3 regions of the Brevibacillus sp. WF146 genome follow, and region 2 is predicted to be linked to each of the others. Evidence: riboswitches for the same ligand, from Rfam matches in the RefSeq annotation. Region 2 holds a riboswitch; each other region holds the start of a gene.
The links. A riboswitch is a leader RNA that binds a small molecule or an ion and turns the genes downstream of it on or off. The one in region 2 is predicted to bind S-adenosylmethionine.

Region 1: linked by a shared signal. The riboswitch ahead of A6764_RS05160 (MetQ/NlpA family ABC transporter substrate-binding protein) and the one ahead of A6764_RS21495 (homocysteine synthase) in region 2 are both predicted to bind S-adenosylmethionine.
Region 3: linked by a shared signal. The riboswitch ahead of metK (methionine adenosyltransferase) and the one ahead of A6764_RS21495 (homocysteine synthase) in region 2 are both predicted to bind S-adenosylmethionine.

The regions. Positions count from the first base shown of each region.
Region 1 covers NZ_CP109943.1:1,058,541-1,069,369, reverse strand. Annotated here, with positions in the region: gene A6764_RS05205 (YeeE/YedE family protein) at 1-24, shown strand, start outside; gene A6764_RS05200 (sulfurtransferase TusA family protein) at 49-282, shown strand; gene A6764_RS05195 (sensor histidine kinase) at 576-1,847, opposite strand; gene A6764_RS05190 (response regulator transcription factor) at 1,840-2,526, opposite strand; gene A6764_RS05185 (hypothetical protein) at 2,734-4,131, opposite strand; gene A6764_RS05180 (stalk domain-containing protein) at 4,348-5,073, opposite strand; gene A6764_RS05175 (acyltransferase family protein) at 5,219-6,241, opposite strand; gene A6764_RS05170 (methionine ABC transporter permease) at 6,529-7,191, opposite strand; gene A6764_RS05165 (methionine ABC transporter ATP-binding protein) at 7,191-8,228, opposite strand; gene A6764_RS05160 (MetQ/NlpA family ABC transporter substrate-binding protein) at 8,265-9,089, opposite strand; SAM riboswitch class I at 9,242-9,358, opposite strand; gene A6764_RS05155 (sigma-54-dependent Fis family transcriptional regulator) at 9,584-10,829, opposite strand, start outside.
Region 2 covers NZ_CP109943.1:4,316,507-4,327,335, reverse strand. Annotated here, with positions in the region: gene A6764_RS21500 (AAA family ATPase) at 1-771, opposite strand, end outside; gene A6764_RS21495 (homocysteine synthase) at 1,138-2,439, opposite strand; SAM riboswitch class I at 2,536-2,646, opposite strand; partial or broken gene A6764_RS21490 (GNAT family N-acetyltransferase) at 2,741-3,316, shown strand; gene A6764_RS21485 (rhodanese-like domain-containing protein) at 3,675-3,989, shown strand; gene A6764_RS21480 (SCO family protein) at 4,069-4,683, shown strand; gene chrA (chromate efflux transporter) at 4,907-6,043, opposite strand; gene rnjA (ribonuclease J1) at 6,216-7,868, shown strand; gene A6764_RS21465 (BrxA/BrxB family bacilliredoxin) at 7,968-8,399, shown strand; gene A6764_RS21460 (aldo/keto reductase) at 8,575-9,447, shown strand; gene A6764_RS21455 (methyltransferase) at 9,575-10,597, shown strand; partial or broken gene A6764_RS21450 (SDR family oxidoreductase) at 10,717-10,829, shown strand, end outside.
Region 3 covers NZ_CP109943.1:623,231-634,059, reverse strand. Annotated here, with positions in the region: gene A6764_RS03145 (ATP-dependent helicase ComFA) at 1-279, opposite strand, end outside; gene A6764_RS03140 (hypothetical protein) at 402-773, opposite strand; gene A6764_RS03135 (response regulator) at 844-1,551, opposite strand; gene A6764_RS03130 (sensor histidine kinase) at 1,581-2,723, opposite strand; gene A6764_RS03125 (polysaccharide deacetylase family protein) at 2,720-3,739, opposite strand; gene metK (methionine adenosyltransferase) at 3,866-5,077, opposite strand; SAM riboswitch class I at 5,207-5,307, opposite strand; gene A6764_RS03115 (hypothetical protein) at 5,361-5,825, opposite strand; gene A6764_RS03110 (S8 family peptidase) at 5,852-8,407, opposite strand; gene A6764_RS03105 (SLAP domain-containing protein) at 8,637-9,620, opposite strand; gene A6764_RS03100 (SLAP domain-containing protein) at 9,677-10,642, opposite strand; gene A6764_RS03095 (accessory Sec system S-layer assembly protein) at 10,745-10,829, opposite strand, start outside.

The DNA of each region.
Region 1 (10,829 bases), 1.2 Mb from region 2:
CAAACCGCACCCCTGTCCATGTAACCAACGCTGAAAGGAAGAATCCGGATGAAAAAACACCTGCAGGTCATCGGCATGGTTTGTCCCTTCCCGCTGGTGGAAGCGGAACAAGCGATGCGGGAGTTGTCGCCGGGACAAGAGCTGGTTATTGATTTCGACTGCACGCAGGCGACGGAAAGCCTGCCCCGGTGGGCAGTCAAGCATGGGCATCAGGTGGTTTCCTTTGAACAGACGGGCGATGCCCAATGGCAAATTACCATTCGCAAAGGGGCGGCAGGGTGAACCTGCCGCCCCTCTTCTTTCCTCCCTCGATTCTCGGACCGCCCCGCCAACGCATACTTTTTCCACCGATTACCAAACTAAGGAAAATGACATGAGAAGGAGGACCTGTACACGTGCCATCAATCCCCCAGAAACAGACGTTACCCCCGCAGCATCAGGAGCAACAGCCTGGGATCGAGAGCGAAATGACACCGCGTCCCGTAACCGTCGCCCCTCATTAATGGTAAACGGCTGACCGGTTTCGGCAGCCGTTTTTTCTTGGTTCGCTCCCCCGGGACCGCCATGAAGCGGAATCAGCCCGCGTCCTTGCCCCGGGCGGGCAGCGTGACGGTAAAGCTGGACCCAACGCCCTCCTCGCTTTCCACGCGAATCCGGCCGCCGTGGGCATCCACAATCCACTTCGCGATGGACAGGCCCAAGCCGGTTCCTTCCATCTCCCGGGAACGCATTTTGTCCCCGCGGTAAAACCGGTCGAAGATGAAGGGCAGGTCCTCCTTGGAAATGCCGATGCCGGTATCGGCCACGACCATCGTGACCCAATGGCTGTCCCGTCTGCACGTGACCTTGATCGTCCCTTTTTCTTTCGTGTATTTCAAGGCGTTGTCCAGGAGAATCACCAGCAGTTGGTACAGCCGCTCCTCATCTCCCCAGATTTCCAGCGGCTGCTCGATGTCCGCCTGCACGTCAATCTCCTTCATCTCCGCAAGCTGCTGAAAGGACTGCACCGCTTTCCCCGCCAGCTCATCCAGCCGAACGCGCCGCTTCATAATCTGCAGCTCGTTGGAATCGGAGCGGGCCAGGGTCAGCAAATCGGAGACCAGCTTGTTTAACCGCTTCGTCTCCTGAATGCTCACCCAAATGTTTTCGCTTTCCTGCTCGATCGTATGGTCGGGATTGCGGAACAGCCGTTCGAGGTGAAGGAGAATGACCGACAGCGGCGTGCGCAGCTCGTGGGAGGCGTCCGCGATGAATCGCTGCTGCTTCTCCCAGGACAGTTGAATGGGAATCAGCGCCCTTTTCGCGAGGAACAGTCCCGCAAAGACAGCGATCACGATGCTGACCACACCGCCGATCCCCAACACGTACAGGAGGGTGTTCAGCATTTTTTCTTCCGGTTCCAGGTTGACCACCATCTGGATCTGTTTCACTTTCCACACCCGACCGTCCGCGAACACCCGCTTGTCGATGGACAAGGTGTAGACGCGATAGGTCTGCCCGTCCACCGTCAAGGTTTCGATGCCGTCCGCCCCTCCTCTCGGCCGGAATGTGAGCAGTTCTTCCGCGTCGATGGAGTCGCCGTATTCCTTGCGAATGAGCTCTCCCCGATCGTCCCAGAGCAGGAAGACCATCCGCCTGTCCACGTCGAGCATCCGCTTTTTCTCGGGCCGAAAAAACGGGAACGGATCGAACAAGAGGCGTTTTCCGATCTGCCGCAATTCTGCATCCACCTGGGCATACAGCCGATACTGCATGGAGACGTACAGCGCGCTTCCCAGGCCGTTCAGCAGCAGGACGAACACGATCACGTTCAGCGTGACCAGGCGGATCCGCGTCTTTCTAAACATGATCCTTGTTCCCCTTCAGGATGTAGCCGACGTTTCGAATCGTGCGGATATAGTGGTCGCACCCGTGATCGGCCAGCTTTTTGCGCAGGTAATGGACATACAGGTCCACAATGCCGTAGTTGACCTCGGATTCGATCCCCCAGACCCGGTCGAAAATCTGGTCGCGGGACAAAATCTGTTCCCGGTTGTAGAGAAAATACTTGAGCAGATCGTACTCCTTGCTGGTTAACCGCAGCGGATGGGGCCCCACATACCCGTCGTGCTCGTACTCCTTCAGACAAATCGGGCCGTAGCTCAGTTCGCCTTCCTTGGCAAACTTGCCGTTTCGCCGCAGCAGCGCTCTCGTTCGCGCCAGCAGTTCTTCCACCGCGAACGGTTTGACCAGGTAGTCGTCGGCTCCGGCGTCCAATCCTTCGACCCGGGCTTCCACGCTGTCTTTGGCGGTCAGGAACAAAACCGGCGTCAGATTACCTTTTGACCGCAGCTTTCTGACGATCGACAAGCCGTCCAATCCGGGCATCATGATATCCAGCACCAGCAGGTCGTAAATGCCTCGTTCCGCCAGCAGCAGGCCTTCATCCCCCCTGTCGGCACAGTCAACCTGGTACCCTTCTTCCGTGAACACGGCGGAAATCGCCTGAAGCAAATGACGCTCATCCTCTACTGCGAGAATTCGCATACCCATCCCTCTTTCCTGCTCCAATCCCCCTCCCGTCTGCGTCCGGGAGACGCCGGGAGGGAACGCATTTCCTTTTTCATCTATACTACACCAATTGTGCTTGTGACCGTACTCTCCCATTTTATTAGTAAACCATCCGTTTTTTTGAAACAGATTTGAAAAAGGCAGGTGATCGCTCACCTGCCCTCTTTTCTCCCGTTTCAGAAATTACGGTTCTACCACGGTCTTTTCGGCGTGACCGGCGGGAAAGGTCCGCTCGATCAGCTTTTTCACCACGTTCTCGATCTCTTCTTTTCGCTTGTCCGCCTGCTCCTGCGTCAGCTTGCCTTCTTTCACCGCTGCTGCCAGGCGTTCTTCCTGCTGCTTGGTCAAGAGGCTGACCAGCTCATCCGTGGAAACGCCCTGCGCCTTGGCGATTTCAGCCAGCGACTTGCCGGCTTTCAGCTCGCTTTGCAGCTTTTCTTCATCCAGCTTCAGCAGCGCCAGCAGTTCTTCATTGCGGCCGAATCCCGGGAACTTTACGATGAACTTCCCAAAGCCTTTTCCCGGATGAGTGCCTTCCACAATGTGCTGCACCCGCTCGGCAATGGTCTCCTTCAGCTTGTCAGCCTGCTCCTGCGTCAGCTTGCCTTCTTTCACCGCCGCTGCCAGGTGTTCTTCCTGCTGCTTGGTCAAGAGGCTGATCAGCTCATCCGTGGAAACGCCCTGGGCCTTGGCGATTTCAGCCAGCGACTTGCCGGCTTTCAGCTCGCTTTGCAGCTTTTCTTCATCCAGCTTCAGCAGCGCCAGCAGTTCTTCATTGCGGCCGAATCCCGGGAACTTTACGATGAACTTCCCAAAGCCTTTTCCCTGATGAGTGCCTTCCACAATGTGCTGCACCCGCTCGGCAATGGTCTCCTTCAGCTTGTCAGCCTGCTCCTGCGTCAGCTTGCCTTCTTTCACCGCCGCTGCCAGGTGTTCTTCCTGCTTGGTCAAGAGGCTGACCAGCTCATCCGTGGAAACGCCCTGGGCCTTGGCGATTTCAGCCAGCGACTTGCCGGCTTTCAGCTCGCTTTGCAGCTTCTCTTCATCCAGCTTCAGCAGCGCCAGCAGTTCTTCATTGTGGCCGAACCCCGGGAACTTTACGATGAACTTCCCAAATCCTTTTCCCGGATGGGTGTCTTCCACAATGTGCTGCACCCGCTCGGAAATGGTCTCCTTCAGCTTGTCAGCCTGCTCCTGCGTCAGCTTGCCCTCTTTCACCGCCGCTGCCAGGTGTTCTTCCTCCTGCTTGGTCAAGAGGCTGACCAGTTCATCCGTGGAAACGCCCTGCTCCTTGGCCACGTCGGCCAGGGACTTGCCGGCTTTCAGCTCGGTTTGCAGTTTCTCTTCATCCAGCTTCAGCAGAGCCAGCAGATCGGCGTTTTCCCAGAGGGACGGCCCTTTCACAATCACTTTTCCTTCTCCGGGTTTCCCCACTTTGAACCAGCCCTGCCGTTCGATCTTGACGCTTTGTTCCGCAGACGGCTGATTGTCGGCCGCGGCGTAGACGCTTCCGATACTGCCGACGCTCAACGCCGTAGCCATTGCTCCCAAAAGCATTCCGATTTTTGCTTTGCTGAACATGCTGCTTCACCCTTTCCATCATTTTGGACTTGTACCTAGGTACAGCTTTAGTGTAGAGTCTCAATTTTTGATTCGCCTTTGAGAACTGTGGAAAACTGTAGGAATGATCGTGGAAGAGTTGTGTGTCGGGGGAACGCATGCAAAAAGAGAACCCGCTGCTTTTCAGCGGGTTCCCTGTCGTAAGTGTCCTCCGGGGTTTCCCCCCGGGGTATTCATTCAGATCTCTTCTCCGTCCAATTCAATGTCGCCGCTGTCGGCATCGCCGAAGAAGTCGTGCAGTTCATAATCGTCGTCGGAGATGTCAATAATAACCCCATCGATGTCCGCATCCTCGAATTCATCCCAGATATCGCTGCAGATGTTTTCCACCAGATCCTCGATGTCGCTGGTAGTAAGATCGTCGTATTCGTCCTGGTACTCGTCGAGGTCGACTTCGATCTCCACGTCAATGTCGTCCTCGTCACCGCTCAGGTAAATCGACCATTCCAGATCCTCATAATCCCCGTAGTCATCGTTCAGGTCATCTTCCAGCTCGTCGATCCGGTCATCGACGTCATCGTCATCGGCGCTCGCCAGTTCGTCCTCCGCATCCTGCAATTTCTTCTCCAGTTCGGCAATCCGGGCATCCTTTTGCGCAATTTCCGCCTGCAGGGAGGCAATCCGCGGGTCCTCCTTGTCCGTGACGCTCACGGTATACGTGTTCCCGTCCCACGCCACGTTCTTGTTAAACACACCGGCCATCATCCGCAGAGGAATGTAGGTCGTGCCGTTGATCAAAAACGGTTCGATGTCGGTGGGAACAAGCTGACCGTTATACGTCACTTTCACATTGTTGTATTTGACCTGCACGTTCTTGGTCGCGACCGCGGCATCGGAACTGGACGCCAGGACGCCTGCCAGCAGCACGGAGGACAGGACAACGGCCGACGTTTTTTTCCACATGCCAGATCCCTCCCCCTTGGTTTTTTTCAACACCATGTCTCACCCCTTCAGCCATTCCTGATTTTGGTACCGTTCCGGTACAAGCCCAGTGTACCGTTTCTTTTTTTGAATTCTCTTTGAAATCGGACATTCTTTGCGCAGACCATCACCCGCTCACCTGGCGCATTTTTCGCGTCATGCTTTCCACGGTGTGCATGATCCGGGCCAGTCCCCACGACAGGAACACGGTGCCCGCGTAGATCACCAGCAGATAGAGCAGCGTAAACCAGATGTTGGCGAAAATCCACGACAGGTCCCCCGTCAGCTTGATCAGCGCGAGGTTGCAGCAGATCATGACGGCCGAATGGGACAAATAGATGAACAGCGTGAGCCCTTTCCGGAACCGGACGGGAATGGAATCGGCCCAGCGCTCCAGGACCATCAGCAGCACGATCAGGGAAACAAACGCAACCAACACGAATCGCAGGTGAACCGCCACATAGATGGTGTCGGACAGGACAAACAGGACCGTGCTCACGACGGACAGCAGCGTACAGGCGAGCAGCAGCCCCCGATGCTTTCGCAGGAATTGCATCGTCTCATGCCGGTACCAATACAGCAGATGGCCCAGGTAAAAGGTGAAGATCCAGGCGGGAAAGAAATGGCGCGTCGTCAACCCCAGCCATCCGTGATGAAGGTAGTGAATGTACACGAATTGGAGCGCCATGAACAGCCAGATCAGGACCGTGATGTTTTGTTTGGTGATGATGTTTCGAAACAGGTAGGCAAAGACGTAGTACTGGCACAGCATGAACAGAAAGTAGAGCTGGTCGCCCGTCTTTCCCAGCAGAATATGGACAAACGCTTCTTTCGTATGCGGCCATTCGGCAAAGAGCAAATAGTGGTAAACCACTCCGGCGCTCAGGAAGGGCACGACGATATACAGCAGCTTCCCGGAAAAGTACTGCCGCGCTGTGGGCTGTTTGGTCTCAAAGGTATGGGCCGTAAAAAACCCGCTGATCATGGCCAGCAGAACGGTGCCGTACCGACTCAACTGATTCAGGGCCGTGACCCAGAAAGCACTGTCGTACTGAAGCACCAAAGCCGTGTAATGCCCCGAAAACACGAGAAAGGACGACAACAACTGCGTAAGGAAAAGCGATTTGAACAATCGCGACTCTCTTCCCATCTCCACGCTCCTTTGTATAGGGATTGCCGGTCGTGTCCCAAGCTGCCCGAGCCCTCTGCTTTTGGAAAACGGTTTTAGTATAAAATAACAAATTTTGATTCAGATTTGAAAACGGCTATCGCTGCCCGGTCTGCTCTCTGGACCAAGCAGCGATAGCCGTTTTCCCTTGTTGTGACCTTTTCACGCGCCGTACAACAGACAGCCGGCACGGATACCGGGATACCGAAACGGAATGACCCGCGCCAGTCATCGACGCGGGTGGAGATGTGTGCCGGAAGCCAATTGGCTTACGCGGTTTTCTTCAGCTTTTTGGCCGCCCAGTTGCCGAGCGATTGGATTGCCTGCACCAGGCAGATCAGAATGATGACCGTCATGATCATCACTTCGATATCCCACTGCTGATAGCCGTAGCGCAGCGCCAAATCACCCAGACCGCCCGCGCCAACCGCTCCCGCCATCGCCGTCGCCCCGATCAGGCCGATGGTCGCGATGGTCAGACACAAGACAATGCCCGGTCTGGCTTCGCGAATCATGATGCGGAAAATGATTTGCGAGCGGGAAGCGCCCATTGCCTGATACGCCTCAATCACGCCCCGGTCCACTTCGAGCAGCGCCGTTTCCATCAGGCGGGCGATATACGGCGTGGTATACACGATAAGCGGCACGATCGCGCCCTCAACCCCGATGGAGGTGCCGACGACAAACTCTGTGAACGGGATGATCGCCACCATCAAAATGATGAAGGGAAGCGAGCGAATCACGTTGATGATGACGTTGAGACTGTGATAGACCCACTTGTTGGGGGCAAGGTGATCCGGACGGGTAATGACCAGCAGCACCCCCAGCGGAATGCCCAGCAGTGTGGAGATGAACAAGGAGATCCCGACCATGATCACCGTTTCTTCAAAAGATTGATAAAACAGCGGCAGCAGTTCCACCAGTCGATCCATTATCTCCCCACCTCCTCTTGCGATACGACATCCACCCGGTACACGGACTCGCGCAGATAAGCGATTCCCTCCTGCACCGCTTTTTCTTCACCGGAAATATGCAGCAGCAGGATGCCGAGCGCGGTTCCTTTTATCGAGCTGATCGACCCGTACAGCAGGTTTGTCCTGACCGGATAGCGGGAGGCAAGCGTTCCCAGAACGGGATCGAGGGCCGCATCTCCGCGGAACGCGACGCGCAGGATGTACGCGCTGGGACCGGCGTTCTTGATTTTGGCCAGCATCTCTTTCGGGACCTGGTCATCAAAGACCGTCTTGATAAAGTTGCGCGTCGTCGGCTGCTGCGGATTGCTGAAGACATCCAATACCGTTCCCTGCTCGATGATGACCCCGTTTTCCATAATGGCCACGCGGTCGCAGATTTTTTTGATCACCTGCATCTCGTGGGTGATCAGCACAATCGTCAGGTTAAACTTTTGGTTGATGTCCAAAAGCAGGTCAAGAATCGACTCCGTGGTTTGCGGGTCAAGCGCCGAGGTCGCCTCGTCGCACAGCAGGATTTCCGGATCCATGGCAAGCGCCCGGGCTATCCCCACCCGCTGTTTCTGCCCGCCCGACAATTGGGAGGGGTAGGCGCTCGCCTTGTCTTCCAACCCTACCAGGCGCAGCAGTTCCTCCACTTTTTTTCGAATCTGCTCTTTCGGCACCCGATTCATCCTGAGAATTTCGGCGACGTTGTCAAAAACGTTGTACGACGACAGCAGGTTAAAGTGCTGAAAAATGACGCCGATCTTTTTGCGGGCGTGGCGCAGTTCCTTCTCGGACAGCTTCAGCATGTCCTGCCCGTTGACCACGACCGATCCGCTTGTCGGCTTTTCCAGCAGGTTGATCGTTCGGAGCAGGGTGCTTTTCCCTGCTCCGCTGAACCCGATCACGCCGAAAATTTCGCCTTTGTTGACGTGGAGCGTTACGCCTTTCAGTGCTTCCACCTGTTTGCTGCCAACCTTGTACGTCTTGTGAATATTCGTTAGCTGTATCATCTGCCCATGCTCCTCCCTGTTGGGACGTTTCCCTCCTTACCAAGAAGGGAGCACCGATCCGGAAAACTCTTCCTCGATGAACTTCTTGACTTCCTCCGAGCGGTAGATCTTGACCAGTTTTTGATAGACAGGGTTGTCCTTGTCCTTCTCGTTTACGGCGAGAATGTTGACGTACGGGGAGTCCGGCCCTTCGGCAAAAATCGCGTCTTTTTTCGGGTTGTACCCCGCTTCCATCGCAAAGTTGGTGTTGATGCTTGCCGCGTCCAGGCTTTTCAGCGTCCGGGCGAGCAGTGCCGCCTCCAGTTCTTTAAAGACCAGCTTTTTCGGGTTTTCGATGATGTCCTGCGGCGTTGCTTTGTTGCCGACGCCGTCTTTCAGCTTGATCAATCCCGCGGCCTGATAGAGCTGCAGGGCGCGCGCCCGGTTGGTCGGGTCGTTTTGGATGCCGACCGTGCCGCCTTCCGGGATGTCCTCCACCTTCTTGTACTTGGTGGAGTAAATCCCCATCGGGAAGGTGACGGTTTTGCCAATTTCGACAATATGAGTTTTGTGATCTTCGTTAAATTTCTCTAAAAACGGAATGGTTTGAAAGCTGTTTACGTCAATGTTTCCTTTATCCAGCGCCTGATTGGGAAGAACGTAGTCGTTGAACACGACGACTTCGATGTCCAATCCTTCTTTTTTGGCCACTTCCTTTACCTTGTTGAGGATTTGTTCGTGCGGGCCGGCGGTGACGCCCACTTTGATCGTTGTTTTTTCCCCAGCCGGTGCGGCCGAATTGTCCGACTTGTTTCCTCCGCAGGCGGAAAGCAGCGTGGCGATCACAAGCAGCATGATCAACAAGAAACGCGTTTTTTTCATGATGGTCTTCTCTCCTTTTCTCCGATGAAACGATGTATGAATGCATGATGGGAAAACAACGGCGTCGATGTGAACGCATCCTCTCCTTTCAATAAAAAAACCTCTTACAAAGAAGAGGTAAGGGCAGCAAGCCGCCTGCTGCGTAAATACCTCTCTTATCTTTCGGAATCGAACCTAGCGGAATCGATCCGTTGGATTTGGCACCACAAATGTTCGTTTAGGTTGCCGAGGCTTCACAGGGCCAGTCCCTCCACCTCTCTTCATAAGAGATCATCCTATCCAGTTGTAAGTGCAATTCCGATTTGATTAGTTGGATTATAACGTGTCCGCAGGTGTCTGTCAATGACTTTATCGTTTATTGTCGCTATGTATTGAAAATTGTCAAAACGAATCGAATCAGGTCGCAAAACGAACGAAAGAGGCGGAAAGCCGCCTCTCCTTGGTCCCCCGAGCGAGTCGCCGAAGCGATCCACGAACAGTCCTTGGCCGAATCGCTACGGTTGAAAGATCTTGTACTCCTGCATTTTGCGATAGAGCGTATTGCGGCTGATCTGAAGCATTCGGGCTGCCTTGCTGATATTCCAGCGGGCCAATCGAAGCGACTGCTCGATCGCCTCTTTTTCCAAAACCGGTAAGGAAGGAACCTTTTGTTGATGTTCCTCCTCCCGTTCTTCCGTTTCAAACTGAAGATGTTCGGGACCGATCGAATTCCCTTCCGCCAAGAAGACCGCCTGGTTTAACACGCTGTACAGCTCCCGTACGTTTCCCGGCCACGAATAGGCACGCAGCTTTGTCTGTGCTTCCGCGGAAAGTGTGATCGCAGCAGAGCCGCTCATCGTCCGGAGAAGATGTTCCGCCAGCTCAATCACATCGCTCCGCTTGCGAAGCGGCGGCAGGGTTATCTGAATTCCTTTCAATCGGTAGTAGAGGTCGGCCCGGAATCGATTCGCCTTGATCTCTTCCCGCAGGTCCTTGTTTGTTGCCGCGATGATGCGGACATCGACCGGTTTGCTTTTCACACTGCCCACCGGGGTAACCACTTTCTCCTGCAGGACGCGGAGCAGCGCCGCCTGGGCACGGAGGGACATGTCGCCGATCTCGTCCAAAAACAGCGTTCCCTGATGCGCCGCTTCGATTTTCCCGATATTCCCCTCGGCTTTCGCTCCCGTGAAGGCACCTCCCTCGTATCCGAACAGTTCGCTTTCGATGATCGTTTCCGGAATGGCGCTGCAGTTGACGGCAATAAACGGATGCCGCGCTCGCAAACTGGCGGAATGAATGGATTGGGCAAACAGTTCTTTGCCCGTTCCCGTTTCGCCCAAGAGAAGAACGGACAGATCCGTTTCCGCCACTTTTTGTGCCAGCGCCTTGGCGCTCTGCAGACTGGGACAAGAGCCCGCTATCCGCTCAAATGTGTGCAGCGGCTGTCTGGCCGCATCCTTCGTGAGCACCGCAACAGACCGCCAGATTTTGCGCGTATGGTCCACGATGGATTCGATTACGAACCCCTTTTTCTCTCGGAATTCCTTGCCCACGCAATCCTTTCCCAGTATGCGCCGTGCCGCTTGATTCGCACGAATGATGCGGTTGTCGCCGTCGAGGGTCAGAAGCGGGGTATGAAGCCGATTGGACGTGTGTTCCAGTTCCTTCAGGGTGATGAGGTGTTCGTGCTTGACCTCTTCCAGCAGAAGGCGGTTTTGCACGGATTCCGCAATGAACTGCACAAGCGAGGAGAGAAAG
Region 2 (10,829 bases):
GTAAGCGGCCGCCTGCGCCGAGCGCAGCAGGGCGAGCATGGCGCGAGGACTGAGGCCCGTTTCCACGGAGCGGTGGCGACGGGTGGCTTCCGTCAGATCGATGATGTACTCCTCCACGGCGGGGCTGACGTGTACCGCTGTCACGTCCCGCTGCATGGCGGCGATCTCGTCGACGCTGATCACCGGCTCCACCTGCTCCAGCGGTGAGCCTGTCCGGAACCGCCGGAGGATCTCCCGGGCGTCTTCCCTGCTGCCGTAGCCGAGCGACAGGCGGAACAAGAAGCGGTCGAGCTGCGCTTCCGGAAGCGGATAGGTTCCCTCCGATTCGATCGGGTTTTGCGTGGCAATCACCAACAGCGTCGGCGGCAGGGGAAGCGTCACCCCTTCGATGGTTACCTGCCGTTCTTCCATGCATTCCAACAGGCCGGATTGCGTCCGCGGCGTGGCCCGGTTGATCTCGTCGGCCAGAAGCACGTCGGCAAACACCGGTCCCCGCCGAAGTTCAAACGCGCCGGTCCGCTGGTTGAACACGTGCAGCCCGACCACGTCCGAAGGCAGCAGGTCGGCGGTAAACTGCACCCGGTTGTAGGTGCCGCCGATCGCCTGGGCGAGCGTTTTGGCCAACACGGTCTTGCCCATGCCGGGCAGGTCCTCCAAGAGCACGTGGCCGCGGGCCAGAAGAGCCGTCACCAGCAGCCGGATCTGCGGCTCCTTGCCGACGATGACGCGGTTGACGCTTTCCAGCAATGTGTCCAAAGGGCGATGGGTCATGAGGACGTCTCCTTTATGGGAAAATAGGGCGCGAGACCCGGTTGTTCCAGTATGGAAGGTATTATACCTCGGAACGCCTGATTTTGCCAAATCTTCATAAAATTATCCTGATCGGAAAAACGGCCCTCTGAAACGAGCGCGCCGCTGATCGGCGGGGGAACGTTTGCGACCTTCATCGGCGGCGCACAGTCAAGCAACTGGGCGCTTGAAAGCCGCGGGAACAGAGGGTGAAGAAAAGGCGTCGGAAACAAGAAAAACAGCGAAGGGGAACTCCCGCTTCGCTGTTTGACGCAAACGAACGCAGACGCTCGCCATCCCCGGCCGCTTTGGGCGCGTCGGGGCGCCCCAACGGACCAGACCCGTTCCTTATCCGACCTGCTGGGGCACCGCCTGCTTCAGCGCCTGCTCCAGATCGGCGAGAATGTCGTCGATCGCCTCCGTGCCGACGGAGAGGCGAATCAGGCCCGGGGTGACGCCGGCGGCGAGCTGTTCCGCTTCCGACATCTGCTGGTGGGTCGTGCTGGCCGGATGGATGATGAGCGACTTGGAATCGCCGACGTTGGCCAGATGGGAGAACAGCTTGACCGACTCGATCAGCTTCTTCCCTTCGGCGACGCCGCCGCGAATGCCAAAGGTGAGGATGGCCCCCGCTCCTTTCGGCAGGTACTTTTGCGCCAGGCGGTAGTGCGGATCGCTCTCCAATCCCGGGTAGCTGACCCACTCCACGGCGGGATGTGCCTCCAGATAGCGGGCGACGGCCAGGGCGTTTTCGCTGTGCCGCTCCATGCGCAGATGCAGCGTTTCCAGCCCTTGCAGAAACAGGAAGGCGTTGAACGGCGCGACGGCGGCCCCGATATCCCGCTGCAGTTGAACGCGGGCCTTGACGATGTACGCCAGCGGGCCGAGCGCTTCCGTGTAGACGATGCCGTGGTAGCTCGGGTCGGGCGTGGTCAGGCCGGGAAACTTGCCGCTGCTCCAGTCGAACTTGCCGGAGTCGACGATGATGCCGCCGATGGCCGTGCCGTGTCCGCCGATGAACTTGGTGGTGGAGTGAACGACGATGTCCGCTCCGTGGTCAAACGGACGGCAGAGGATCGGAGTGGCAAAGGTGTTGTCCACGATCAGCGGAATTCCGTGTTCGTGGCCAATCGCGGCAATCGCCTCGATGTCGGCCACGTCCATGCGCGGATTGCCGATCGTCTCGAGGAACAGCGCTTTTGTCTTTTCGTTGATTTTGGAGCGGAAATGGTCCGGGTTGGATTGGTCGACGAAGTGAACGGTGATGCCGAGCCGCGGCAGCGTGTGGTAGAAGAGGTTGTAGGTGCCGCCGTACAGGCTGTTGGAGGCGACAATTTCGTCGCCGGCATGGGCGATGTTGAGGATGGAAAAGGCGATCGCCGCCTGCCCGGAGGAAGTGGCCAGCGCCCCGACACCGCCTTCCAGCAGGGCGACCCGCTGTTCAAACACGTCCTGGGTCGGGTTCATGATGCGCGTGTAGATGTTGCCCGTCTCTTTCAGCCCGAACAGGTTGGCGGCGTGCTCCGTATCGCGAAACACGTACGAGGTCGTCTGGTAAATCGGCACGGCGCGCGCTCCCGTCACCGGATCGGGCGACTGTCCTCCGTGCAGAGCGATGGTTTCCGGCTTCCACTGGCGTTGGTCCGACATGGGCATCTCTCCCTCTTTCCTGGATAAAGGATGGATAACAAACGAAGCCTTCTTCCGGAGAGAAAGAAGGCTTCGGTCATTCCCGATCAAGCGGCCGTTTCATCTCTCAGAATCCGGGATTCTGCAGGAATTGGCACCATGCAAGCAGGCTTGTTTGCCGGTTGCCGGGCTTCATCGGGCCTGTCCCTCCGCCGCTCTTGATGAAATCGTGGAAATTTTGCAAATTGTGCTTATCTGGTATTATAGGGGGACAGCCGGATTCGGTCAATACAAATTTCCGAGTAAGTCAGGGGGAATTATCATGATTGCTGTTTTCTTGCGTCCACACGATTTGGCCTATGCGGAGCGCATGTTTGCGCTGGTTTCCGATCCGGCCGTCAGCGGCGCGCTCAGCCTGCAGGACCAGTCGGTCGAGGATACGAAGCGGTTCATCCGGCACATTACGGAAGAGGAGCGGGCAGGGAGAGCCGTCAGCCGGGTCGTCTTCAATGAAAAGGAGGAGTTAATCGGCGTCACCACGCTGATGTTCATCGACAGGGAGCGGCGGCGCTGTCACATCGGCAGTTGGCTGGGCCGGGCGTACTGGGGGAAAGGGTACAACCAGCTCGCCAAGGAAGCGATTTTGTCCATCGCGTTTGGCGAACTGGACCTGGACATCGTCTTCGCCGGGGCGCGGACGACCAACATCCGCTCGCAAAAAGCGCAGGAGAAGCTGCCCTACGTCACGCTCCACGTGGAAAGCGAGTATCCCGAGGAGCACGCCGCTCTGGAGCAGCGGCAGCAGCACCCCTGTGTGCTGCACGCCTTCAAGCGGGACGATTTTCTCCGGTATCTGGCGGAAAAGGAACGGGCGGCCAGGGGAGAAGCGGTCCGTGACGAATCCGTACACGGCGGGCTGAAGCAGGAACCGCAGCGCTCCCCGTCACAATTGCGTAACCGTTTCGCCCTCTCTCGTTCACAACTTTCCGGCCGGGGCAGCCCTATAATAGGGGTGATTATGAGAAAGATACAGATGCACTGTGTAACCTCCAGCCCCGGCCATGAGCACCATGCTGATGATCGCGCAGATCGCCGGCCGGTTCCTGCTGATCCCGTCGCTGATCCTGCGGCTCGGGCTCTTCCCGTTGTGACGCCGCGTCCGTGCAGGGACGGCCTGTTCGAAAATAGCCGCCGGTATGGTATGATGGGAGGCGGTATGGAATCAACGTTCATGAAGATACAGGAGGCTAGTAAACATGGCGGATCAAGGGGTAAAGGAAATCACGCCGCAGGAGCTGATGGAGAAGCTGGCTGCGGGAGAAAAGCTGCAGGTCATCGACGTACGCGAAGTGGAGGAGTGGAATGGCGGTCACATTAAGGAAGCCAAACTGATTCCGCTCGGCTTTCTGCCGTATCGCGTCGACGAGCTGGACAAGGAGACGCCGGTCGTGCTGGTCTGCCGAAGCGGCGCCCGCAGCCACATGGCCACCCAATATTTGCAGGAATTGGGCTTCGACGCGGCCAACATGGTGGGCGGCATGCTCGCCTGGCCGGGGGAAACGGAAGCGTAACGCAGCGCTGCAGAAAGAAAGATGCGCGTGATCGCCGTTTGTCGGGGATCAGCGCGATCAGGATGAGGAGGAGAGCAAGATGAGCGAAGGCAAGGCGTCGTTCTGGCAGCGCCACTGGTTTACCGTGGCGGCCGCCGTGCTGGCGCTGCTCGTCGTCGGGGTATTCGGCTACCAGTACTGGCAGAAGAGCCAGATCCCCGTCGTCAAACAGATGAACGACTTTACGCTGGACAACATTGACGGGTCCACATTCACCCTGTCCGAAACCAACGGCAAGGTCCGGCTGGTGGAGTTCATCTTTACCCACTGCCCGGACATCTGCCCGGCCACGACGTTTAACATGGCCAAGATGCAGGAACAGTTGAAGGCCAAAGGGCTGTTTGGAGACAAGGTGGCGTTTGTGACGATCACCTTTGACCCGGAGCGGGACACGCCGGAAGTGCTCAAGGCGTACGCGGACAAGTTTGGCGCCGATCAGAGCGGCTGGTACTTCCTGCGCGGCGATCAAGCGACCGTGGAAAAAGTGACCAAAGACTTCGGCATCGCCGTCCTGAAACAGCCTGACGGTTCGTTTGCCCACACCGCCCGCATGTTCCTCGTCGACAAGGACGGCAACATGCGCCGCATGTACGGGATGGCGTCCGACATGGATATGGACAACATGCTGAAAGACATCGAGCAGTTGGCTGATTAAACAGCCAACCGGGGCCGCCCCGGCCTTTGCATGACGCAGCGGGCCGGCCCTGCCGGAAATCATTTTCCGTAAAAAAACCCGCCTCTGCCGGACCTGATGTTCGCGGTTCCGGGGGCGGGTTCATCTGTTTCATGGGCGGCCCTCTTCGGGAATCACGGGGTTCCCTGCGGCACATTGGCTGTTCAGCGGGTCTCTTCCAAACGGATGGCTTTGACTGTCTCCGTCACATATAAGCCGCCGCCAGACCGACAAGCCCGCCCCCCAAGACCAGCCAGGCGGAATTGATGCGGAACCGGATCACCAGGAACAGGCTGACGGTCAAAAGCAGCGCGCCCAACCAGTCGGTGACGGCGGATGTGCCCAACTGTGCCGAGACCAGCGCCATCAGGGCGAGCGAGGCGACGTTTACCCCGTCAAGCAGCGAACCGGCGACAGGAGAGCGGCGGAGGCGGTCCACCCACGGATTTACCACGGCGACAAAGACAAACGCCGGGAGAAAAATCCCGATGGTGGCGAGCACGGCGCCCGGCGTCCCGCCGACCAGATAGCCGACAAAGGTGGCGGTGGTAAAGACCGGACCCGGCGTAAATTGGCCCACGGCGACGGCGTCCAGCAGTTGTTCCGGGGTCAGCACGGGCCAGCGGCGGACAAACTCCGACTGCAGGAAGGCGAGCAGTACATAGCCGCTGCCGTACAGCACCGAGCCGATTTTGAGAAACAGAACAAACAGCTTGCCCAGACTGGCCGCATCGGCGGCAGGCGTTTTCGCCGCAGCCCACAGCCCCCACATCGGCAGAACGGGGGAGAGGGCGTGCATCCGCCCCTGCAGGCGGCCTCCCTGCCTGATCAGCAGGACAGCCAGTCCGGCGAGCGCCAGGACGGGAATCTCGTGCATGCCGAGAGCGGCGGCAGCCAGGGCGGCGGCGCCGACCATCCCGGTCGCGCGGTCCTTGACGGCGGTGCGGGCCAGTCCCCAGAGCGCCTGCAGCACGATCGCGAGAATCACGGGTTTGATGCCGTACAGCACCCACGCCAGTTGGGGCAGCGAGCCGAAGCGGACGTACAGCATGGCGAACGCCAGCACGATCAGCATGGCGGGAGCGATGAAGCAGACGCCGGCGACGATCAGGCCGGGCCATCCCGCGCGCCGGTACCCCAGGTGAATGGCCAATTCCGTTGAGTTGGGCCCGGGGATCAGATTGGACGCCCCCAGCAGGTCGAGAAACGTTTCTTGATCGACCCACTTTCGCTTTTGTACAATTTCTTCATTCATCATGGCGATGTGGGCGGCAGGCCCGCCAAAGGCGATGCTCCCCAGTTTGAGAAACACCTGCGCCACTTCCGGCAGATGACGGTTCATGAGGGCTCTCCTCGCTTCTTTTCCGTTTTCTTTACCTCATACGGTAGCAGAATGCGGGAAAATGGCAAGACTGGATGAAACGAAGGCGCCGCGATGTGATACAATAAGAAGTGGCATGCATTGGTCGGGTTTCCAACAAAACATGCACGAAATCTATTAGGAGGAACGAGTATTGAGCGACGTAAAGATTTTCGCGATGGGCGGTCTCGGCGAAATCGGCAAAAACATGTACTGTGTCGAGTACGAAGACGAGATCGTCATCATCGACTGCGGGGTCAAATTCCCCGAGAACGAGATGTTCGGCATTGACCTGGTCATCCCGGACATCACTTATCTGATCGAGAATCAGCACAAGATCAAGGCGCTGCTGCTGACGCACGGACACGAGGACCACATCGGCGCCATCCCGTACGTGCTGAAGCAAATCAAGGTGCCGATCTATGGCGGCCGCCTCACCCTGGGCTTGGTCAAGGCAAAGCTGGAAGAGCACCGGATGCAGAACGAGGTGAAGCTGATCCCCATTTCGGAGGACACGGAGATCCCGTTCAAAAAGCTGAAAGCCACCTTTTTCCGCACCAACCACAGCATTCCCGATTCGTTCGGAATCGTCATCCACACGCCGGAGGGCATGGTCATTCACACGGGCGACTTCAAGTTTGACATGACGCCGGTCGGTCCCACCACGGAATTCGGCAAAATCGCACGGATCGGCAGCAGCGGCGACGTGCTGGCGCTGCTGTCGGACAGCACCAACAGCGAACGGTACGGGTTTACCATGTCGGAGCGCATGGTGGGCGAAGGCATTCTCGACGTGGTGAAAAAGGCGCGCGGGCGGATTATCCTGGCCACGTTCGCATCGAACGTGCACCGCCTGCAGCAGGTGGTGGACGCGGCCATGGAGTGCGACCGGAAAGTGGCGGTCATCGGCCGCAGCATGGAAAAAGTGTTTCAGATCGGACAAGAACTGGGCTACATCCAGATGCCGGAGGGCATGCTGATTGACGTCAAGCACATCGACAACTACGCGGACAACCAGGTGCTGATCATCTGCACGGGCAGCCAGGGCGAGCCGATGGCGGCACTGACCCGCATCGCCTCCGGGTCCCACCGCTCGGTGCAGATTTATCCGGAGGACACGGTCATCATCTCCGCTTCGCCGATCCCGGGCAACACGGTGAACGTCAGCCGGACGATTGACAAGCTGTACCGGGCGGGAGCCAACGTGGTGCTGAGCCACGTGTTTGACATCCACGCGTCCGGCCACGGCAGCAGCGAAGAGCTGAAGCTGATGCTCAACTTTATCCGCCCCCGCTACTTCGTGCCGATCCACGGCGAGTACCGCATGCTGAAAATGCACGCCAGACTGGCGCAGCAGGTGGGCATCGAGGAGAGCAACATCTTCATCATGGACAACGGCGACGTGCTCAACTGCAATCGGGAAAAAGCGTGGCTGAGCAAAGTGCCCGCCGGGATTGTCCTGATCGACGGCAGCGGCGTGGGCGACGTCGGCAACATCGTGCTGCGCGACCGCAAGCATCTGGCGGAAGACGGCCTGATGGTGGTCGTGGTCAGCCTGGACATGAAAAACTTCAAGATCCTGACCGGGCCGGACATCGTCAGCCGCGGCTTCGTCTACGTGCGCGGATCGGAATCGCTGATCCAGGAGGCCACCGTGCTCGTCCGCCAAAAGCTGCAGGAGGCGCTGGACAAGAAGATCAAGGAATGGTCCGAGCTGAAGTCGCAGATCAACGAAGTGATCAAGCCGTTTATCTATGAAAAGACGGGCCGCAATCCGATGATTTTGACCATCCTGATGGAAGTATAGGCGCGGCCGAATCTGTGAAAGTGTCGGGAACCATTCTCCTGTGGGCTTTCACGGGATATAATAAAAAGCAAATGTACCGGAAAAAGGAGAGAATGCCCCATGATGTCCTACGAGGCATACATGAATCAAGTGATTCAACCGATGCGCGACGAGCTGACCCGCGTCGGCTTCACCGAACTGCGCACGGCGGAGGAAGTGGAGAAAACCCTGCCGAACCTGAAAGGCACCGCGCTGATTGTGGTCAACTCCGTCTGCGGCTGCGCGGCGGGTCTGGCCCGTCCGGCCGTGGCCCACTCGCTCAACCATCCGAAAAAGCCGGACCATCTCTACACCGTCTTCGCCGGCCAGGACAAAGAGGCGACCGCCAAGGCGCGCGAGTACTTTGAAGGCTATCCGCCGTCGTCTCCGTCGTTTGCCCTGATGAAGGACGGCAAGCTGGTGACGATGATCGAGCGCCATCAGATCGAAAACAACGACCTGGCGACCATTTCCAAGCTGTTGACCGACGCGTACGACAAATACTGCGACTGATGACGAACGTAAGGCAAGACGCTCCGCTGCGGGCGTCTTGTTCTGCGTGGTTGGGAAAACGAAGCGCCTCTGCCCGGCCCGCCCGCGGCCCCCGGCCAGGCTGCTTGCAAGCGGCTGCGGTCGGGATGCGGTTCGCGCGCGATCGCGGGGCGCATTTGCGAAAGGATGACCAAGCATGATTACCCGTTCGTTTGGACGAGACCCCCATCAGGTTTCCCTGCTGGGCTTTGGCGCCCAGCGCATCGTGGACGAGCACGGCTGCAGCGAGGAGCAGGCGATTGCCATTATTCGCCGCGCCGTGGAGCTGGGCGTCAACTATTTTGATACGGCTCCCAGTTACAGCGACGGCCAGTCGGAGACGCGGCTGGGCAAGGGGCTGAAAGGGCTGCGCGACAAGGTGTGGATCGCCACCAAAACCGGCGGTCGGACGCGCGATTTGGCCTGGCGCGATCTGGAAGCCAGCCTGAAGCGGCTCCAGACCGATTACGTCGACGAGTGGCGGGTGCACAACGTGATGCAGCCGCACGACTTCGAAGCCATTTTTGCCAAGGGCGGTGCCTTGGAAGCGCTGGTCGAGGCGCGGGAGCAGGGGCTGGTGCGCAAACTGAGCATCAGCGGCCATACCGATCCCCGCCTGCTGGCGGAAGCCATTCGCCGCTTCCCGTTTGACAGCGCGCTGGTCGCCCTGTCGGCGCTGGATCACTTCATCTACAGCTTTGCCCATGAATTCGTCCCGCTGGCGGTGGAAAAAGGCGTCGCCGTCATCGGCATGAAGGTGATGGCGCTTGGCCAACTGGCGCCGTGGACGGAACAGGCGCTGCGCTACACCTGGAGTCTGCCCGTGTCCACCGCGATCCTCGGCGTCAGCAAGATGAGCGAGCTGGAGGCGGATGTGGAGGCGGTCAACCGCTTTGTCCCGATGACCGACATCGAGCGGGTCGCCTTTTTCCAGGAGATCATTTCGCTTGTCCGTCCCGATGTGCTGCGCTGGAAGGCGAGCGAATGGATGTCCGGCGAGTGGTATGAGCTGCCGGAGCTGCGGTTTTAACCGGGAGACAAACGCTCTTTTCCGAAGAGGAAGGGAGCGTTTGTTATTTTGAAAATAATGGAATTTCCCCGTGCAATCCTGAATACCCTTTGCAGTGAGACAAAATCCATGTAGCGGGGGAGACAGGATGCAAAACGAAAAGAAGGCACTGCCACAACCGGCGTCTGCCGATCGGGTCATGGAATGGATCACCGGGGGGTGGGTGCAGCAGGCCATCTATGTTGCCGCCAAGCTGGGAATTGCCGATTTGCTGGCGGACGGGCCGAAAAGCGCCGGCGAGCTTGCCGAGGTGACCGAGACCCATGCTCCGTCACTCTATCGGATTTTGCGGGCTCTGTGCGGCATCGGGCTGTTTCAGGAGGAAGGCGAGCAGCGGTTTGCGCTGGGTCCTCTCGGTTCGTATCTGCAGACAGGGGAGAACAGCCTGCGCGGCATGGCGATCATGGTGGGGGAAAAATGGCATCGGGACGCGTGGAGCCACATCATGTACACGGTGAAGACGGGCAAACCGGCGTTTCAGGATGTGCACGGCATGGGCGTTTTTGCATACTTGGCGAATCATCCTGATGCGGGCGAGCGTTTTAACCAGGCCATGTCGGACATGTCCCACCGGGTGGTGTCGGCCCTGGCGTACGATTTTTCCCCGTATGACAGGGTCATCGACGTGGGAGGCGGACACGGACGGCTGATGACCGCCATCCTGAACGCTCATCCGGGCCTGAAAGGGGTCATCTACGACGTTCCCTCCGTGATCGAAGGCACCCGGCGGCACATTGCGGAGGCCGGGCTCGCGGATCGGTGCGCGTGCATTGCCGGCAGCTTTTTCGAATCGGTTCCGGCGGGCGGCGATGTGTACGTGCTGAAGAACATCCTCCACGACTGGAGCGACGACGAAGCTGCTGCCATTCTCCGGAACTGCCGCCGGGCCATCCGGGAGGACGGAAAGCTCCTGGTGATGGAGATGGTCGTTCCGGCCGGAAACCAACCGCATCCGTCCACGTTGATCGATCTGGAAATGATGATCATGGCCACGGGAAGGGAACGGACCGAGGCGGAGTTTCGGACGCTTTTCCGGAAAGCTGACTTTGAACTGGAGCGAATCGTCCCGACGTCTGCATCCGTCTGCATGCTGGAAGGAATTCCTGTGTGACGGGGATGGCCCTGTCGACAGCAGCTTGCAGAGTGATCGTCAGCCCTCCGGCGAAAGAAGGGAGCCGGAGGGCTGACCATTTTATCGCAATGACGTATGAAACAACTGCTTGATAGGCCGGGGTGGCCAACGTGATCCGCGCCTTGGTGCCGGCCATGGTGGAAAGAGGGAGCGGTGTGATTGTCAACATCAGTTCCGGGGGGGGGGGCCGATACGGAGAAGCGCTGCTTGC
Region 3 (10,829 bases), 770 kb from region 2:
CGCTTCCCGGCCGTACAAGGCGTTGGCTTCCCTGACGTGCTCCAGCGCCCATTCCCGCATGGCGGCAATATCCTCTTCCCCGACGTCCCGTCCCTGCAGCCGCGCGTTCAGCACTCCTCTCAGGTAAAAGGCCAGCGCCAGCGACGGGCTTTTGCCGATGACGTGGAGCCTGCAGCCGTCCCGCTCCCGCCAATACGTCTGATCCACCGCAAAACACGGCGTCACATACACGTGCGCCGCCTCGTCCCCCACTTTTACATAGAGCAGGTACTCTCGCACACTACCGCCTCCGTCCCCCTTGTCTCACACGACCAGTGTGCAAAAAGACAGCGGCTGCCCGCAAATATTTCGGGACAACCATCGTCCCGTGAAGCAGGACCACGGCAAAAGAAAAAAGCGCGCTACATCGCGCGCTCCCACTCGCCCGTACGGCGAAGGTCTATGGTCACGGCCGGGACGGCGGCCGCCTCTTCCCCGTCGTCGGCGCAGAGGTGGCCGGCCCGTTTCAAAACAGCCATGATGCCACATGTATCATCAGTCGATCCGTAATCGACATACGATATGCGTATGGGCGTGCCGCTCCAATACGAACGGACCTGCAGCCGCCGGACCGCGTATTCCACCACCTGCTCCGAGTTGCCGAGCAGCAGTCGGTAATGCACGCATGATTGGTCCGCGCGTTCCGCCATCCGGCTGATCCAGCGGTTTGCAAGCGTCACCATCAGAGAGGAGCAGCCATATGCCGCCAACAGCCACACCACCAACTCTTCCATCACGGTCATACCTCCTCCTGCAATCAAGGTATGCGGAATGGCTTGTTCATGGTGCAGCCGCCTTCTTTTTTTACAGTTTTACCCAGCCGTTTTTAATGGAAATGACCACGGCCTGCGTCCGGTCCTGAACGCTCAGTTTTTGCAAAATGCTGCTGACGTGGTTTTTGACCGTCTTCTCACTGATAAACAAAAACTCCCCGATGGCCCGGTTGCTCTTCCCTTCCGCCATCAACTGCAGCACCTCGCGCTCGCGGCGGGTCAGCGACTCGATCACCTTGGGATCGACCGGCTCCGAATCCTCTACCGCAAACGTCCGTTCCGCCGCTCCTTCCTGTTCGCTCAGGCGGCGAAACTCTTCAATCAGCTTGCCTGTTACTTTCGGATGGATATACGCGCCGCCTCCGGCCACCACGCGAACGGCTTCCACCAGATCGTTCGTCCCCATCTCTTTCAGCAGATAGCCGGACGCTCCGGAACGCAGCGTGCGGTACACGTAGCCTTCGTCGTCATGAATGGACAGGATGATCACACGGGTATCCGGGCTTACGGAAATGACGTGTTCCGCGGCGGAGACACCGTTGACATTGGGCATGTTAATGTCCATCAGGACCACATCCGGCTTGTGCTCCTCGGCGAGGCGATACGCCTCTTCCCCGTCGGAACCTTCGCCGATTACCCGAAAATCGCTTTCCATTTCCAAAATCCGCTTTACGCCCTCACGGAACAGTTGATGATCGTCCACTATGACAATCCGGATTTCTTGCTGCCTTTTCTCCATGTTCATCCTCCCTATGCACGATTTCGCACTCAAAATTTAACCGGTATTTGAAACATCACTTTCGTTCCTTCTCCAGGCGACGACTGCAGCTCCATCGTACCTTCGAGCAGCTGCGCCCGCTCCTTCATGCCCAACAGCCCAAAGGACCCTCCTTTGGCTGTGCGCTTGTCTACGTCAAAGCCGACCCCGTCATCTTTGACAACGAGAACCAGCGAATCCTCCAAAAACTCGAGTTTCACCTGGACCGTGCTGGCCCCCGCATGCTTTTCCACGTTGTTCAGGCACTCCTGTACCAGACGGAAGATGGCGGCTTTGACGGAGCTCTTGAGCGGCTGCTCCACGCCAAACACGACCAGGTCGACGGAGACGTGCGTTCGCTCCTCGTAGGTTTGAATGTATTTCTGCAGCGTGGGCACCAGCCCCAAATCGTCCAGCGCCATCGGCCGCAGGTCAAAAATGATCCGCCTAACATCGGCCAAGCTCATGCGGACCATCTCTTTCAATTCGTGCAGTTCCATCTGCGCTTCCAGGATGCGGTCGTTTTTCAGCATCTTCTCCACGATTTCCGAGCGCAGCACCACGTTGGCCATCGATTGGGCCGGACCGTCGTGAATTTCGCGCGCGACGCGCTTCCGTTCTTCCTCCTGGGCCTGAATGATCTTCAACCCCATCATCTGATGCTGCTTGGCCGTCTCCAGCGCTTCGTCGACCTTGCTCAAGTCGCCGGTCAGGTACCCGAGCACAACCCCCATCTGCGTGACCAGCTTTTCCGCCCGCTCGATCGTCTCCTCCAGATTGCGAAGCTGCCGCTCCAGATCATTGCGCCTGCGCTTCAGGTTGTTTTCCCGTTCCCGGAAAATGGACAGCTCCACCTGGATGCGGCTCGCTTCCTCGTACGCGATGCGGATGTCTTCTTCCGTATAGGTGTGGAAGTTGCGGCTCACCAGCACCAGTCGGTTGCGCGACTTGCGGTAGGCGAGCTCCAGCGCGTCCACCTTTTGTATCACTTTGGAAATTTCCTGTCGCAATTCATGCAATTCCAGCTTTAACGCATTGCCCTGCTGGCGTGCATGTTCCGAAATCTCAAAGATTTGCGCCTTGCTTGCCTCCACCGTTTCAATCGTTCGTTTAATCACTCCATCCAACATGCTGATGCTGATTGCCTGATTCATTCCTGCTCTCCTTCAAATCCGTTTTTCGCTTTCGTAAATAGCTGGTGGAGTTGGGCAGTATCCATCTCGCGCAAACCGACGTCAAAGCGCGGGATGGCCAGCGGATTGACGCCGGGTGTCACCACTCCCGGATTGGAGTTGAACACGTAACGGTAGCCGGCTTGTTGGGCTGTCTGCAGAACGATGTCATTGAAAAAGCCGAACGGCAAGGATATGGTATCCACCGGTCGGCCCACCAGATCGCTCAGGCCGACGCGGGACATGGTAAAGTCAACGTACAATCGGTTCCGGTATTCCTGCTCGTTTTCCAGGCGCTGCACATCCTCCATGTATACGGGAGCGGTCTTTGGCCCCCATTCTCCCCATTCGCTGCTGGCGGCCTGTTCATGCAGACTGTAAGTGTGTGAGCCGATATCCACCAGCCCGGAAACGAGCATTTCTTTTATCTGTTGGCGAGTCAACGGTGTCGTCATATTTTCTCGCTTGCGCTCCACGGTGTCCCGCAGCCGACCTGCTATGGCAAAATTGACGGATGGAAACTGGTACCGGCGCAGCACGGGAAACGCATGCGTGTAGTAACTCTCGTATCCATCGTCAAACGTAATCAGCACGGCGTTGTCGGTGGACAGCACGCCGGTGTCGACAAAACGCAAAAACTCCGACAGCGAAATCGGATGCAGGTCATTCTCGCGCAAAAACGCCATATGCCGGGCAAATTGGTCCGGGTCAATCACATAGCGTTGGTTCAATTGGTTCGACACATGGTGGTAGGTCAGCACCACCACCCGATTTCGATACCACTGCCTGGGTACGACGGCTTCGTCCTTTTCGGCCGTTCGTTCCCGCGCTGCAGCGGCTTCCTCCCCGCTTGTGCTTATAGACGTAGGAACCGGGGGAAAATGTTGCACTTTTGGCATGTTCTTATTTGGAAGATACACACCCCCGAGCAGTCCGGCAGTCACGACCAGACCGAACGACACCAGAATGACAAGGAAGAAGGGCCACCTTTTCGGCAACAAAATCCCTCCTTACAGCCTACATAGTGATTCGACACCGGTGAACGGATTCCTTTATGACTGGATTACCATTCCTATCCAAGAAAAAAAGCCTAGTGCGTGCACTAGGCTCTCCCTACTCGGTTGTTATTTCAACAGATTGGCAGCGTCCTGTTTCAGCGCTTCCGCCTTGTCTGTCTTCTCCCACGGCACATTCAGGTCGTTACGCCCAAAGTGACCGTATGCCGCGGTTTGCTTGTAGATCGGACGACGCAGGTCAAGCTGCTTGATGATCCCTGCCGGGCGCAGGTCGAAGTGCTTGCGGACGAGCTTCACCAGCTCCTCCTCGGCGATCTTGCCGGTGCCGAACGTATCCACGCTGATGGACACAGGCTGTGCCACACCGATGGCGTACGCTACCTGCACTTCGCACTTGTCCGCCAGGCCGGCCGCGACGATGTTCTTCGCCACGTAGCGCGCTGCGTATGCGCCGGAGCGGTCCACCTTTGTCGGGTCTTTGCCGGAGAACGCGCCGCCGCCGTGACGAGCGTAGCCGCCGTAAGTGTCCACGATGATTTTGCGTCCGGTCAAACCGGCGTCGCCCTGCGGACCGCCGATCACGAAACGGCCGGTCGGGTTGATGAAGTACTTGGTCTCGTCATCCAGCAGTTCAGCGGGAACGACCGGCTTGATGACGTGTTCCATCAGGTCTTTCTTGATTTGTTCCAGCGTCGCTTCCGGCGCGTGTTGGGTGGAGATGACAATGGTGTCGATGCGCACCGGCTTGTCGCCTTCGTATTCCACGGTCACCTGCGTTTTGCCGTCCGGACGCAGATAGCTGAGCGTGCCGTTTTTGCGCACTTCGGTCAGGCGGCGGGCCAGCTTGTGCGCCATGCTGATCGGCAGCGGCATCAGTTCAGGCGTTTCGTTGCAGGCAAACCCGAACATCAACCCTTGGTCGCCGGCGCCGATCGCTTCGATTTCCTCGTCGGTCATCTTGCCTTCGCGCGCTTCCAGGGCCTGGTCCACACCCAGGGCGATGTCGGCAGACTGCTCGCCGATCGCGGTGATGACGCCGCACGTGTCTGCGTCAAAGCCGAATTTGGCGCGGTCATAGCCGATTTCGCGGATCGTGTCGCGCACCAGCTTTTGAATGTCCACATAGGTGTTGGTGGTGATTTCACCCGCCACGAGCACGAGACCGGTGGTTACGGACGTTTCGCAAGCCACGCGGGCGTTCGGATCCTTTGCCAGGATCGCATCCAGAATGGCGTCGGAAATTTGGTCACAAATCTTATCCGGATGACCTTCGGTGACAGATTCAGAAGTGAACAGACGACGACCTTTTTGCAATGCCATGTGTACGACCTCCTTTGGACTCATACAAATAGTGTGGTAGCCGAAACAGGTTCTTATCAGACGAAGGCACATGCAAAAAAAAACCTTTTCCGTTTGAGGAAAAGGTGCTTGTTTTGATGCGTTCCTTACCTCTTATCGGCCAGAACAGATATCCGTTCTGCTGGTTAGCACCGCTCAAGTCGGTTGCCGGGCTTCATAGGGCCAGTCCCTCCGCCTGCTCTGGATAAGAGTATCCATTACGGATAATAGGATACTGGTTTTTCTCTTCGGTGTCAATATGCACTTAGCGGATTTCGTATTTGCCGCGCACCATGATGTAGGCCACGCCGCCGTAGTTCGGGTCCAGCCGCAATCCGCGGTTGTCGGAGCGGGCGATCAGGAGCAGGTGGTTGTGGGAAACCGGTGCACCGGCACGGAGATCCGCCCCCTCCGTAATGTCGGTCAGACCATCTCCCTTGTCGCCGGCGACAGCCTGCACCTGTCCGGTGCGGACGATGAATTCCGTCCCTTCAAAGCCGTACAGCGTCTGGCCCGGATACAGCTCCACCACGGTCAATCCGCTGGTCCCGCTGCCGCCTCCACTGCCCAGCGCTCGTTGGATCTGCTGATCGACGTAGCTCTTCGTCACGACCGGGTCGTCTGCGGAACCCGGCACGCCGGCGCTTCCGCCGTCAGCCATCGCCTGGGAAGCAAAAATGGCCGTGCCGACTACCGCGGCTGCAAGCAATCCTTTTGTCGCTTTGTTCATCTCGATGTCCTCTCCTTTTCTGAAGATCACAATTGATAGACCCTGGCCAACAGGACGACCACCTCGGCCCGGGTCGCGCGTCCCTGCGGCTTGAAGAGATTCCCGTATCCCTTCAGCCAGCCTCTGGAGGTGAGCGCCTCAATGGCCGGAGACGCCCAGTGGCTGGTCGGTACGTCACGGTACGAAGACCTGCTGTGCTTGTACAAGAGCAGGTTCTGGGCGCGGGCTGCCATCTGGGCCATCTCCGCCCGGGAGATGGGCTGGTTCGGCTTGATCGTCCGGTTGGGGTACCCCTGCAAAATACCCAGTTGATAAGCCTTCAAGAGCGACTGGTACGCCCAATGGGAGCTGGACAGGTCGCCGAACGGATTGCGGCCCGTGTACGACCCCACCGGCAGCCCTTTGGCCCGCATGGCCTGGATCAGCATGGTGGCAAACTGTGCCCGCGTCACCTGCTGGTTGGGCTGGAACGTGGCGTTTTCAAAGCCCTTGACGACCCCTTTTCGGGTCAGCCGGGCGATGTCGGAGCGGGCCCAGTGACCGGCGATGTCGCGGTAGCCGTCCACCAGCTTTTCCTTGTGCAGCGTGAGGCGGTAGGCGTCGTATTTGAACGAAACCGCGCTGCTCAATCGGATGTAGTACCTGCCGGGCTTGAGCTTCAATCCGATGACTTCCTTGCCCTGATCGGACAACTGGGCCACCTGGTCGGTAGCGGCCAGCGCATAATTGAACGTTTGGGACCCGTAGATCTCGATGCGCATCCCCCTGGACACAGGGACAAACGGCGCGCGAACGCTGACGTAGGATTCCGAATCGACGGTAAATTGGAACCAGTCCGAGTCGGTATGGGTCGGCAAGGTGCCCGTCATCAGCGTGCCGTTGGCCAGATGAGACGCCTGGCGATACGTATCGTTGGGTTCGTTGATGTCCTTGCGAACCGGCGTGTAGGTCAAATCCAGCCGGTATTCCCCGTTTACCTGATTGCGCCAGTACTCGCTGATCCGGATGTAGTACTTGCCCGGCGACACCTCTTTTTGTGCCCGCTCGGTCGGGTCGTCCCGGTCCCCGGTGTCGTACTCTTCCCATCCCTGCCCCTGTTTGCCGATGCGCATGTTCAGATCCATCCGCTTGGTGTCAGGGGTAACGGTAATGTTCAGCCGGCCATACTCGCGCACGTAGTAGGAAAACCAGTCCTGGTCGCCTTCTTCGTGAAAATTGCCGGTCACGCTGATCTGATTCCCGACCAGCGGACGCGCCGTATCCATGTTGTTGTTTCGTTCGTAGCGGTCCGGGTTGATCGCAAACGAACTGGTCAGCACGTAGGTAAACGCGTTGACCCCGCCGCTTCGCTCCAGTTTGATCAGCATCCGTCCGGCCTTGGCCGGAACCGTCAGGGTATCGCCGTTGCCGATGTAATACGTGACCGGCGTGCGATTCTCCGAATAAAACGTGGCGGCCATGGGGGACGATATCGATGTGGTGACAGAACCCCTCAACGTCACTTTTCCGTCGTAGGGAATATCCATCTTGTACCAGTCAATCGTGTCGGACGGGTTGAGCCGGCCGCGAATCTGCGACTCGATGGGAAACGGACTGGCTTGTCCCATGCTGTTGTTCGGCTCGTGAAAATCCGTCGAGGGATTGGTTCGGACGGCCCGGTAGACATTGAGCAGGCCGTAGCCCGTTCGCCGGTCCCAGCCGCGCTCGCCGAGATCGGTGGCGGTCTGGTACAGGAGCTGCCGCACATCGAACGGCGACATGCCGGGATGGCGTGCCAGCACAAGCGCAGCGGCCCCGGCCACCTGGGGAGCGGCGGCCGATGTGCCGCTCAACGTGCCGTATTTGCCTCCGGGCTTGGTGGTGTACACGTTCATGCCGGGTGCCACCAGATTCAACTCCGGCCCCGAATTGGACTCGTACAGCGGTTCGTTGTTGCTTTTGACCGCCCCGACGGCGATGACGGTCGGATAAGCAGCCGGATAGGCGACCCGGTCGCTCTCGTTGCCGCTGGCCGCCACCAGCACCGCTCCGCTCGCTTCCGCCCGTTGGACCGCCTCCGTCAAGGCTTTGGAGTACGACATGCTGCTGACCGACATGAGGATCACCTTGGCCCCCCGATCCAGCGCCATGTGTATCCCCTTGGCGACCACGTCAATACTGTCCTGCTGGCCGTATTTGTCCAGCACCTTGATCGGCAGGATGCGGGCGTTCCACAGCACCCCGGACACCCCGATGCCGTTGTTTCCCCTGGCCGCGATGATGCCTGCCACCGCCGTGCCGTGTCCGTTTGCGCTGTCGTCATAGGGAGACTTGCCCGGATTCACCAGGTTGATCCCCGGCAGCACATTCCCTTTCAAATCGGGATGGTTGGCATCCACCCCTGTATCCAAGACGGCGATGATGATGGAATTGTTGCTGTTCACCGTTTTCCACGCCTGGTCCGCCTTGATCTGCTTCAGGTGGGTCTGGTTGTTTATGTACCGGTCCGATGTAATTCCGGCCGCTGCAGCGGCTCTGACGTTCGCGAAAGCGGCTGTCAGTCCGATGGCGACCACAAGCCCCAATATGATAACTCTCCTCATGAAAATGACAGTCCTTCCTCCCCTGTTTCCGCATGCCGGCGAAACACAAGGAATGCAGGTAGTGGCGGGTCACATGCCCTTCTCTCTTCATTCTATCTATCTAGCATAGCGGAATAAATGGACGAAACGCAACCCTGTCAATCCAATTCTTGGAACGCTGACGACATTCCCGGCAAACGGCAGAACCCCCTTCCGCCGCGGCAAAAGGGGGTCTCCCTGAAACGTTCCGTTATTGCAAAAAGCCCTTCGGCTGCGAGGTTTCGGAAGCAGCCTGCTCTTTTTTCTGCTGTTTGGCCTTGGGGATGAAAGCGGTACAATCGGCGGCTTTCACGCCTTCTTTCTTGATCGACGTCGCCGGGATTTCAAACGCCCAGATCCGACTGCCCTTGGCTTCCACTTTCAAGTTTTCCAGCGTGTAGTGAACGCGGGCTACCGCATCTCCTGCCTTGTCGTGCACGATAATCGGCACTTCCGTAAACTCCAGGCGCTTGTTCAGCCCGTTGCGGAACAGCACGACCACCTTCAGGCCGTTGTTGGTTCCCTCCGTAATGTCCAGCACCTGCAGGTCCACCAGGCCTTCTTCAACCGGCAGAGCGGCCGCCTTTTCCCGATACTGCTGCTGCTCCTCTTCGGTCAGCTCTCCGCCCAGCATTTCCGGATGCTCGGCTGTTTTCTCAGGTTTCTTGTACTCCAGCGTGAGCGGCACTTCCTTATCCGGCAGGTCGTCAAACTCGCTCCACGGGAACAGGAACTCGCACGGGCGGCTCGACTTGTCGCCGATCGGCCCAAACTCCAGCAGATGAAACGTTTTGCGGGCGACGACTTTTCCATCCGGCGTCACCAGTCTCAAAGGCAGCCGCTGAAACAGCATGCTGCGGCTGGTGGCATTGCGGATAAAGGTAAGCACGAGATACCCTTCCTGCGTCACCTGGGTAAAAAACGGGAAGATCCCCACTTCATCCCGCACCACAGGCGGCAGCTCGTCGTGGATGTACTGCAGCAACTCCGTTTCCTGCTCCTCCAGCTTATCGCCCCATGGGCCGTGCAGGCTCAGGATCATTTCCTTGGACGGGATGCGATTGGACGACTGCTCCGGATTGTCGATCCCGGACACGCCCAGGTAAAACTCCTTTTGCAGGTGCTTGTGCACCTCTTCGCGCACTTGCTCCAGGCTCTCTTTGGAGCCAAACCAGTTTTCCAGCAACCAACTCATGACAAAACCTCCTCATTTCCCGACCGGCGGATCACACATAGCAGATGCAGGGGCGGTCAGGTAACCTCCAACACCCATCGTTTCAGGCTGGCGTTCGGCTTTTTCACTGCATTTGCCGGGAAGACAAACAGCCACGGACGGCTGGTCCCCGGACGGACCCGAATGCTGCTGCCGTCTATCACCCCGGTTGCGACCAAGTCGCCCTCCGTGTCGGAAACGGTAATCTTCAATTGATCCGGGCGATAGTCTACCGGCAAGCCATTACGGAACAGCACGGCCACCACCAGTTCTCCCTTTTTCGTCCAGCCGATGTCAAATCCGGTAGCCTCTACGGATTCGGCCTCAATCGGCGGCAGCGAATGGATCAAGAGCTCCAGGCGGTCTTTTTGCCGTTCAGTCATGCGTGCTTCCATCTGCGGGTCGAGGTCGAGATGATTGGGCCAGACGTAAGGGTTGGCCTGCGCCTTCATCATCACTTTCCAGCGTGTGAAGCTGAAATTCTCATGCAGGTACGTGCCCTCCGGAAAGAAGACCTCCCACGGACGGCTGCTGCGCGGCGGAATCGATCCCATTCCGCTCAGATCAACCCGCTGACGAGCAAACGGCTTGTCGTCCAGATAGATCGCCAGGGTAATGTCTTTAAACCGCACGGGGCGGTCCAGACCATTGCGGACAAACATCGCCACAGTAAGTCCCTCCGGATTCGGAATCAGACTGAATCCGGTCACGCTGATGCTTCCGGCGGGCACATCCGGCAGTTGTGCCTGCAGAAAACGGAGGGTGTACTTTTTCTCGTTGTCCAACTGCTGCTCCCAGGCCGGGTGAAGGGACAGGTCCGTCCGCACTTTCTGGTTCCGGGCCTCCGCAGCCGGTACGTCCTCTCCAGCTTCAACCTCCGCCTCCTGTTCGCTCAGTTCGGCAAAATCGACAGCCGCATCTTCCTGAATGTCTTTTTTCAACTCTTCCACGGAGCGCGTTTTTCCCTGCTCCTTGTTCAGCCAATTCTTAAAAAAGGAAAACATCTGCATCCTCCTCTCCTGACCGCAGCACAAATGAAGCTTCTCTCTATGATAAGACTTTTCTGCAGGCGGGGTCAAATGGCCGCGGACGATTGAACGCCCGCCTTACCCCTGCGGCACGCCCACCTTCCACCGAGAGAAGTCCGCGCCATCCTTCAACACGCTTTCTTTGGGGTAGATAAACATCCAC